3 regions of the Sinomonas sp. T428B genome follow, and region 2 is predicted to be linked to each of the others. Evidence: predicted binding sites of a transcription regulator. Region 2 holds the regulator's gene; each other region holds the start of a gene.
What was found. Region 2 encodes HrcA, which represses chaperone genes, less so after heat shock. Its sites were predicted from a motif close to TTNGCACTCGNNNNNNNCGAGTGCNAA; they were not measured.
Positions count from the first base shown of each region.

Region 1: a site for HrcA is predicted at 1,248-1,274, ahead of ACUYMY_RS12600 (FmdB family zinc ribbon protein). Genes of this name have one in related genera too.
Region 3: a site for HrcA is predicted at 1,386-1,412, ahead of groL (chaperonin GroEL). Genes of this name have one in related genera too.

Region 1 covers NZ_JBRAZR010000001.1:2,723,307-2,726,573, forward strand. The annotation lists gene galU (UTP--glucose-1-phosphate uridylyltransferase GalU) at 1-494, opposite strand, end outside; gene ACUYMY_RS12595 (5-formyltetrahydrofolate cyclo-ligase) at 572-1,213, shown strand; gene ACUYMY_RS12600 (FmdB family zinc ribbon protein) at 1,344-1,610, shown strand; gene cpaB (Flp pilus assembly protein CpaB) at 1,707-2,489, shown strand; gene ACUYMY_RS12610 (DUF4011 domain-containing protein) at 2,624-3,267, opposite strand, start outside.
Region 2 covers NZ_JBRAZR010000001.1:1,996,593-1,999,859, reverse strand. The annotation lists gene ACUYMY_RS09215 (DUF3097 domain-containing protein) at 1-814, opposite strand, end outside; gene hrcA (heat-inducible transcriptional repressor HrcA) at 1,055-2,071, shown strand; gene dnaJ (molecular chaperone DnaJ) at 2,094-3,224, shown strand; gene ACUYMY_RS09200 (16S rRNA (uracil(1498)-N(3))-methyltransferase) at 3,227-3,267, shown strand, end outside.
Region 3 covers NZ_JBRAZR010000001.1:837,563-840,829, forward strand. The annotation lists gene ACUYMY_RS03950 (LytR C-terminal domain-containing protein) at 1-32, shown strand, start outside; gene ACUYMY_RS03955 (ABC transporter substrate-binding protein) at 34-1,314, shown strand; gene groL (chaperonin GroEL) at 1,585-3,213, shown strand.

The DNA.
Region 1 (3,267 bases), 730 kb from region 2:
ACCTCCAGGAGCGCCACGACGGAGCCGCCGGTGGCCTGCTGGACACGGATCATCTCGCCCAGCAGCGGGTCGCGCTCGTCGATGAGGTCGTCGCCGAGGAGCACGGCGAAGGGCTCGTTGCCCACGTGCCGCTCGGCGCAGAGCACGGCATGGCCGAGGCCCTTGGGGTCGCCCTGGCGGACGTAGTGGATGTCGCCGAGGTTGCTCGACTGCTGGATCGCGGCGAGCTTCTTCGCATCGCCCTTCTCCTCCAGCGTCGCCTCGAGCGAGGGGACACGGTCGAAGTGGTCCTCGAGCGCCCGCTTGTTGCGGCCCGTGATCATCAGGATGTCGTCGATGCCCACGGAGACGGCCTCCTCGACCACGTACTGGATCGCGGGCTTGTCCACGACCGGCAGCATCTCCTTGGGCATGGCCTTCGTCATCGGCAGGAACCGGGTGCCCAGCCCGGCCACGGGGATGACGGCTTTCCTGACTGAAGCGGTGGTAGACACGCTGCCACTCTATACGACGGCCTCCCGGGGCAGGGGCTTCTTCCCGTGCCAGCGGGGCGGGCGGCTAGAGTCGGCGTGTGGAGACTGCCGAGCTCAAGTCAGCCTTGAGGGCACGCCTGTGGGCGGCCCGTCGAGCCATGGACCCGCGCGAGCGCGAGGCCGCCGGCGAGCGGATCGCCTCCCACGGCAGGACGTGGGCGGAGGCCCACGTGGCCGAGGGCGGGACCGTGACGGCGTACCTCGGCGTCGGCGCGGAGCCCCCGACGCTGGGGCTCCTCGGGGCCCTCCACGCGGACGGCCTGCGGGTCCTCCTGCCGGTGTGCCTGCCGGAGCGCCAGCTCGGATGGGTCGAGTGGTGGCCGGGCATCCCCTTCGTGCGCAGCCGCTACGCACCCGTCCAGGAGCCGCACGGGCCGCTCCTGGACACGGTCGAGGTCGCCGCGGGCGAGGGGCCGGACGGCCGCGGGCCGCTCTCCGCCGTCGTGCTGCCGGCGACGGCGCTCGACGTCGCCGGGCGCCGCCTCGGCCAGGGCGGCGGCTACTACGACCGCTTCCTCGCGCGGCTGGACACCCTCGGCCTCCAGGTCCCGACCGCTGCGGTGGTGTACGACGACGAGCTGCTCGCCGAGGGCGAGGTGCCCGACGAACTGCTCGACCGGCGGGTCGGGACGGCCATCACCCCCGGGGGCGCCGTGGTGCTGGGCGACGCCCAGGCGTAGCGCGGGAATGTCCCGGGACGGTGGACTGTTAGAATTGGCACTCGGAGGCCATGACTGCTAGCCCGCGGACGGCGACGCCGCCCACGGGCAAGTCTCGAGGGGCCTCCGCCCGGTTGAGCAAGGAGTTACCGTGCCCACTTACGCCTACGCCTGCAAGGACTGCGACCACGCGTTCGAGATCGTCCAGTCCTTCAGCGACCAGTCCCTGACAGTCTGCCCCGAGTGCTCCGGCACCCTGCGCAAGAAGTTCAACAGCGTCGGGGTCGTCTTCAAGGGCGGCGGCTTCTACCGCACCGATTCCCGCAGCGGCGGCAGCAGTGTCCCCGCGGGGTCCTCCGCCTCGTCGACGGCGTCGTCGACGGCCAAGACCCCCGCGGCGGCCAGCGCGTCGTCCTGACGCACTCCCCCTCCACAGCTACCTTCCCCGGCGGGTCGTCCACATAGGGCGCCCGCCGGCCCCCCACGGGGCTGTCTGCTGCCTACCGTCGGGGGCATGAGCCAACCCCACCGCCCTGAGCACCTGCTGCGCACCACGCGGCCCCGTTCCCCGGCGCGCTACGCCTCTGCGCGTCCCGTTCCCGGTCGTGCACCCGGGCGGTCCATGCCGCGGCTGTGGTCCCCCACGCCACGCAGCCCGCTTCGGCGGTTCCTCGAGCGCCGGCGCCGGACTCTCGCCGCCGCCCTCGCGTGCATCGCGGTCGGGGCTGCCGTCTACCAGCTGACGCCGCCGTCCGCGGCCATGGCCCCGGTGGCCGTCGCGGCCCGCGACCTGCCGGCCGGCGCCCAGCTCGACCCAGCCGACCTGACGGTCGCACGGCTCCCGGCCGAGGCCGTTCCGCGGGGCGCGCCGTCCGGGCCCTCGGGCCTCGTCGGCCAGCGCATCGCGGGCGCGGTGCGCCGCGGCGAGATCATCACAGACGCCGCCCTCGTCGGGCCTGGCCTTCTGGCCGGGACGGCTCCGGGGACCGCGGCGGTCCCCGTGCGGGTCGCGGATGCGGCCTCCCTCCAGCTCCTGAGTCCGGGGCAGCTCATCGACCTCGTGCTGAGCACGGACACGGGCGGGCCTGGGGGCGCCGGGACAATGCTCGCCTCACGGGTCCCCGTCCTGTGGACGCCGGGCGCCTCGGGCGGCGGGCCGGCCGGGCAGTGGCTCGGGACGCAGGAAGCCGAAGGGCTCCTCGTGGTCGGGGCCTCCCCCGAGCAGGCGCAGCGGATCGCGGGCGCCTCGGCCCAGGGCAAGGTCTTCTTCGTCCTCGTCGAGGCGGGGGGCCGGTGAGCGAGGCGCCCAGCGGGCGGGGCTCTGCCCGCACCGATGGCGCCCCGGCCCCGGCGAGACGCTCGACGCCGGCGGGCGGCCCGGCCTCAACAAAAGGCTTGGCCCCAGCGAGGCGCTCAACTCCGGTCGTACGTTCAGCCCCAGTGAGGGGGCCGCTGCTCCTTGATCCAGCGGTCGCGTTCCTTCTCGGAGGCGGCGGCTCGCTCCTGCCCGGGGGCGAGCCCCGGAACCGGCTCCTCGGCGGCGTCGGCGGAGGCCGGTCCGGTGCCCGGGATGCTCACCCGGCGTCCCCCCCGCGGGCGGCGGAGTCCGGCGTCGTCCGGCTGCGGCATCTGCCCTTCATCGTTGTGTCGCTGGTCCGCGTTCTCGCCGGTGCTGGCGCGGGGCCGCATGGTGCCGCCCGCGCCGCCTGCCTCCTCGGGGTCCGAGGTCGCGTAGTCAGGGGCGTCGCCCTCGGCCGTGCCGTACTCGGCGCCGTCGTACTCGGCGTCGTATTCACCGCCGTCGTATTCAGCCGTGCCGGCGTCCCCCGAGCTGTAGTCCACCGCGCCATATTCCCCCGCAGACGCGTCGTCGACCTCCTCGCCAAAGCGGCCGCCCGCGTCGTCGTCATTCCCGTCCCCGTCCCGGGCTCCCGTGTGGGCGAGAGCCCCAGGCTCGGCGGCCTGACTCCTCGGGACAGGGGCCGTCTCGAGCACGGGTCCGAGGAGGAAGCCGGCGGAGCCGCCCTCGTCGGCGTGCGACTCGAGGCCGAGGTCGCGGGCGATCCTGTCCGCGC
Region 2 (3,267 bases):
CGACGCGCCCCAGCAGCGCCGGCTCGAGGTCCGCGTACGTCCGCACCGCCCCGAGCAGCTTCTGCCAGCCGAGGCCGATGTCCTCGGGCCCCGCATGGGGCCAGCCGAAGGCGGCGAGGATGCCGGTCTTCCAGTCGGTGCCGCGGGGCACCGAGGGCCACGCCGGGATGCCGAGCGTCGAGGGCTTGATCGCCTGCCACACGTCGACGTACGGGTGGCCGACGATGAGCACGTTGCCCGCGGCGCCCGGCGCCGACATGGCCTGGGCGGCGATGCGGGCCTCCTTCGAGCCCTCGACGAGGTGGTCCACGAGGATCCCGAGCCGGCGCTCGGGCCCGGGCCGGAACTCGGCCACGGCGGAGGCGAGGTCGTCGACGCCGTGGAGCGGCTCCACGACGATGCCCTCGACGCGCAGGTCGTCGCCCCAGACCTTCTCGACCAGCTCGGCGTCGTGCTTGCCCTCGACCCAGATCCTGCTCGCCTTGGCGACCTGCGCGCGCAGCCCCTCGACCCTCACCGACCCGGAGGCCGTCCGCGTCGGCGCGGCGGCAGCGGCGCGGGGCGCCGGCGGGCCGATGCGGACCGGGCGTCCGTCGAGCAGGAAACCGAAGCCGAGCTGGAACGAGCGCGAGCGACCCCGGCGGTCCTCGAGGCTCATGACGTGCATGCCGCCGGACTTCTCGACCCGGATCACGGCGCCGACCCAGCCGCTCTCGGCGTCCTCGAGCACGAGGCCGAGCTCGACCGGCACAACGGGCAGCTCGCGCTTCGGGGGCGCCGCGAGGTCCGCGGGCCCCCATGAGTCGTACGACATCCGCTCCACGCGCACCGGCCTTCCTCGCTCCCGCCGCGCTGGCGCAGGCGGCGCCGCCCGCACGGGCGGCGTGATCATGCTATGGGCTCCGGCCCGGCGGCCCGGGAACCTCGCCGTGGCGGCCGACGGCGTGTGCCCCAGCAGCTGCGGGACGGGCGCCCGCGGGCATAATAGACTTAGCACTTGGTCTCAGGGAGTGCTAACAATTGCCGGGCGCTGAACGGCGTAAGGGGTGAGAGGATGAACGAGCCGCGCAAGCTCGAAGTGCTGCGCGCCATTGTGGAAGACTACGTGCACTTCCGCGAGCCGGTCGGCTCGAAGGCGCTCGTGGAGCGCCACGGGCTCGGCGTCTCGAGCGCCACGATCCGCAACGACATGGCCGCCCTCGAGGACGAGGGGCTCATCGTAGCCCCGCACACGAGCGCCGGACGCGTGCCCACCGACAAGGGCTACCGCGTCTTCGTCGACCACCTCACGGCCGTGCGCCCGCTCTCCCCGGCGGAGAAGCAGGCGATCCACACGCTCCTCGACGGCGCCGACGACCTCGACGACGTGCTCGAGCGCACCGTCCGGCTCCTGTCGCAGCTGACGAACCAGGTCGCCGTCGTGCAGTACCCGCAGCTGGGGCGGGCCCGCGTGCGCCACATCGAGGCCGTCGCCCTCGCGCCGCACGAGGTGCTGCTCGTGCTGATCGCCGACACGGGCACCGTCGAGCAGCGCGTCCACAGCGTCGTCGAGGAGGTCGACCGGGACCGGCTTTCGTACCTGCGCGACCGCTTCATCGAGGGCGCCGCCGGGACCTCGGTCGTCAACCTCGACGCGACCCTCGGCGCCGTCGTCGACGCACTCCCGCCGCACGACCAGCCCCTGGCCGCCGAGCTCGTGCGCGGCCTCTCGGTCCTGGCCGCCTCGACCCGCGAGGACCGCATGGTCATGGCGGGCACCGCCTACCTGGCCCGGTCCAACAGCGACTTCCTGCAGAGCATCTCGCCGGTCCTCGAGGCCCTCGAGGAGCAGGTCGTCCTGCTGCGGCTGCTCTCCGAGATGGCGAGCGACCCGCGCGGCGTGACCGTCACGATCGGCCGCGAGAACCCCTACGACGGGCTCATCGAGACGTCCGTGGTCGCCACCGGCTACGGGCGCACGGACGGGCCGAAGATCGGCGTGCTGGGCCCGACCCGCATGGACTACCCGGCCACGATGGCGGCGGTGCGGGCCGTGGCCCGCTACCTGTCGAAGATCCTGGCCGGAAGCTAGAGGAAGCTAGAGAAAGAAGACCGTGAGCAGCCACTACGAAACCCTGGGCGTCCCGTCTGACGCGAGCGCCGAGGAGATCAAGAAGGCCTACCGGAAGCTGGCCCGCAAGCTCCACCCCGACGTCAATCCCGGCGAGGAGGCGGCGGACCGGTTCAAGGCCGTCACGCACGCCTACGAGGTGCTCGCCGACCCGCAGAAGCGGCGCATCTACGACACGACGGGCAACGAGAACGGCAACGACAACGGGTTCGGCGGCGCGTACAACGGCTCCGGCTTCGCCTTCCAGGACATCTTCGAGACGTTCTTCGGCGGGGCGGCCGGGGGGCAGGCGGGCCCGGCCTCGCGCACCCGACGCGGCCAGGACGCGCTCATCGCGGTCCGGATCGAGCTGCGTGACGCCGTGTTCGGCGTCAACAAGAAGATCGAGGTCGACACGGCCGTGCTCTGCGGCCGCTGCGAGGGCTCCTGCTGCGAGCCCGGCACGGAGCCAGTGCGCTGCGGCGTATGCCACGGCAGCGGGCACATCCAGCGGCCCGTCCGTTCGATCCTGGGCCAGGTCATGACCATGGCCACGTGCCCCTCGTGCCAGGGCTTCGGCACCGAGATCCCGACCCCCTGCAACGAGTGCGGCGGCGAGGGCCGCGTGCGCAGCCGGCGCTCGCTCACCGTCAAGATCCCGGCGGGCGTCTCGACCGGCACGCGCATCCAGCTCTCGGGCCAGGGCGAGGCCGGCACGGCCGGCGGCCCCTCGGGCGACCTCTACGTCGAGATCCGCGTGGCGAGCCACAGCACGTTCACGCGCGAGGGGGACCAGCTGCACGCGACGCTCAGCGTGCCCATGACGGCGGCCGCCCTCGGCGCCGAGATGACCCTCGACACGTTCGACGGCGAGCAGGCCATCTCGCTGCGCCCGGGCACCCAGTCCGGCGACGTCGTCACCCTGCCTGGCCTCGGCGCCGCCCGCCTTCGCGGCGGCGGTCGCGGCGACCTGCTCGTGCAGATCCGCGTCGAGACGCCCACGCGCCTCGATCCCGAGCAGGAGGAGCTCCTGCGCCAGTTCGCCAAGCTGCGCGGCGAGCAGGTCGGCGAGGGCAAGCTCGTGGGCACGGGCGGGGTCTTCGCCAAGCTGCGCGACAAGCTCGGCAACCTCTGACGATGTCCCGCCCGCTCTTCTACGTCCCGGAAGGGGCGCTCGA
Region 3 (3,267 bases), 1.2 Mb from region 2:
CCGCGGTGATCGGGCCCGGGTATGCCGGCTGACGTGGTCGCGCCGACCCCTCGCCGCGGTGCCGGCTCCCGGCCTCGCAGGGCCCAACTGCGTGCCCTCGCCGGCGGCGCGGCGGCCGTCCTCGCTCTCGCCGCGTGCACCCCGGGCGGCGACGCGCGAACCGCGCGGCCCGCGCCCTCGGGGGACGGCGTGCTGCGGATCGGGCTCCTGCTCGACAACGTGGGCGAGTCGGCGTACCTCAACGACGCCCAGCTCGCCGCCGTCGTCCTCGCCGTCCAGGAGGCCAACGCCGCCGGCGGGCACGCGGGCAAGCCGGTCGAGCTGCTCGACCCGGAGCCGTCCGCGGACACGGGCGCGGCCGCGCGCCGGCTCGTCGAGGCCGGCGCCGACGTCGTCATCGGCCCGACGGACTCGAGCCGGGCCCCCACGGCGATCGACGTGCTCGCCCGCGCCAAGGTCCCCCTCATCTCGCCCGCGAACACGTCCGCGGTCCTGAGCTCGTACCCGAGCAGCGGCTTCTACTTCCGCACCATGGCGCCCGAGGCGGCCGAGGGCGCCGCGCTCGTCGAGCTAGCGCGGCAGTCCGGCGCCCGCAGCATCGCGGTGCTGAACCAGGCGGGGCCGCACGGGAAGGCCATTGCGGACGGGGCCAAGGCGGCGCTCACCGCCGCGGGCCTCAGGGACGCGGGCAGCGCCGAGTTCACGGGGCACGACGCCGGCGGGGCCGCCCTCGGCGCCCAGGGCGCGGACGCGGTCGCCGTCGTCGCGGACGACGGCGGGCCGGCCGTCCTGGCCCAGCTCGCCGAGGCGGGGATCAGCGGCAACGACCTCGTGCTCTCGGGCGGTCTCGTGGGCCGCCACGGGTCCGCGCTCGCTGCCCGCTCGCTCGAGGGAGCCCGCGTCGCCGTCCCGGGCGTCTTCCCGAGCGCCGAGTTCCAGACCGCGGTCCTCGGCCAGGACGCTGACCTGAAGGACATGGCGTTCGCCGCCGAGGCCTACGACGCTGCCGCCCTCGCGATCCTCGCCGCCGCGGACGCCAAGGACGACGCCGGCACCTCCATCGCCGCGCGGCTCACCGCCGTCTCGGGCGGGGACGCCGGCACAGGCGCTGCCGGCGCCGCGGGAACCGACTGCACTGGCCTCCCTGCCTGCCTCGGGCTCCTCGCCGCCGGCACGGCGGTGGACTACGAGGGCCAGTCGGGGCCCGTCGCCTTCGACGGGCACGGGGACATCACCACGGCCCGGTTCATGGTGCTCGGCTTCGGGGCGGACAACCTGCCCAAGGTCGACGGCGAGGTCGCGGTCGCCCGCTGAGGCGCTGGCCCGAGGCCACACTCGGCGTCCCCCACGCTTGCACTCGGAGGGGTCGAGTGCTAATGATTGACCTAGCACTCCCGCAGCAAGACTGCTAACCGAGCGGGCCCGCGAGGGCAGTGAGGCGCCGTCGGCGGCGGGGGGAAGGGAACACCTCGCTGGGGTGAGGCGACCTCAGGCCCGTTCGCGGGCCGGGGGGAGCCGGCCGTCGCGGGCGCTGCAGCAGGTGACCACGAAGACAGTCACGTCCCGAAAGGACTCGAAGCCGTCATGGCCAAGATCATTGCATTCGACGAGGAGGCCCGCCGCGGTCTCGAGCGCGGCCTGAACCAGCTGGCCGACGCCGTCAAGGTCACCCTCGGCCCGCGTGGCCGCAACGTCGTCCTCGAGAAGAAGTGGGGCGCCCCCACGATCACGAACGACGGTGTCTCCATCGCCAAGGAGATCGAGCTCGACGACCCGTACGAGAAGATCGGCGCGGAGCTCGTCAAGGAGGTCGCCAAGAAGACCGACGACGTCGCTGGCGACGGTACCACCACCGCCACGGTCCTCGCCCAGGCGCTCGTCCGCGAGGGCCTGCGCAACGTCGCCGCCGGCGCTGACCCGCTCTCGCTCAAGCGCGGCATCGAGAAGGCCGTCGACGCCGTCACCAAGGAGCTCCTCGAGTCCGCCAAGGAGATCGAGACCAAGGAGGAGATCGCCGCCACCGCGTCCATCTCCGCCGGCGACACCCAGATCGGCGAGCTCATCTCCGAGGCCCTCGACAAGGTGGGCAAGGAGGGTGTCATCACCGTCGAGGAGTCCAACACCTTCGGCCTCGAGCTCGAGCTCACCGAGGGCATGCGCTTCGACAAGGGCTACATCTCCGCGTACTTCGTCACCGACGCCGAGCGCCAGGAGACGGTCCTCGAGGACCCGTACATCCTCATCGTCAACTCCAAGGTGAGCTCGGTGAAGGACCTGGTCGCGGTCCTCGAGAAGGTCATGCAGACCAACAAGCCGCTGCTCATCATCGCCGAGGACGTCGAGGGCGAGGCCCTGGCCACGCTCATCGTCAACAAGATCCGTGGCACCTTCAAGTCCGTCGCCGTCAAGGCCCCGGGCTTCGGCGACCGCCGCAAGGCCATGCTGACCGACATCGCCATCCTCACGGGCGGCCAGGTCATCGCCGAGGAGGTCGGCCTCAAGCTCGAGAACGCCACAGTCGAGCTGCTCGGCAAGGCCCGCAAGGTCGTCGTGACCAAGGACGAGACCACGATCGTCGAGGGTGCCGGCGACGCCGACCAGATCGCCGGCCGCGTGGCCCAGATCCGCGCCGAGATCGAGAACTCCGACTCGGACTACGACCGCGAGAAGCTCCAGGAGCGCCTCGCCAAGCTGGCCGGCGGCGTCGCCGTCATCAAGGCCGGCGCGGCCACTGAGGTCGAGCTCAAGGAGCGCAAGCACCGCATCGAGGACGCCGTCCGCAACGCGAAGGCCGCCGTCGAGGAGGGCATCGTCGCCGGTGGTGGCGTGGCCCTCATCCAGGCCGGTGCCAAGGCGTTCGCGAACCTCGCCCTCGAGGGTGACGAGTCCACGGGTGCCAACATCGTCAAGGTCGCCATCGACGCCCCGCTGAAGCAGATCGCCTTCAACGCTGGCCTCGAGCCGGGCGTCGTCGTCGACAAGGTCCGCGGCCTGCCCGCCGGCCACGGCCTCAACGCCGCCACGGGCGTCTACGAGGACCTCCTGGCCGCCGGCGTCAACGACCCGGTCAAGGTCACCCGCTCGGCGCTGCAGAACGCCGCGTCCATCGCCGGCCTCTTCCTCACGACCGAGGCCGTCGTCGCCGACAAGCCCGAGAAGGCGGCCCCGGCCGTCCCGGGTGGCGACGACATGGGCGGCATGGGCGGCTTCTAGCCCCCACCCCCCGGCCCAGGCCAAAGCACGACGGCGGGGTCCCCACTGCGGTGG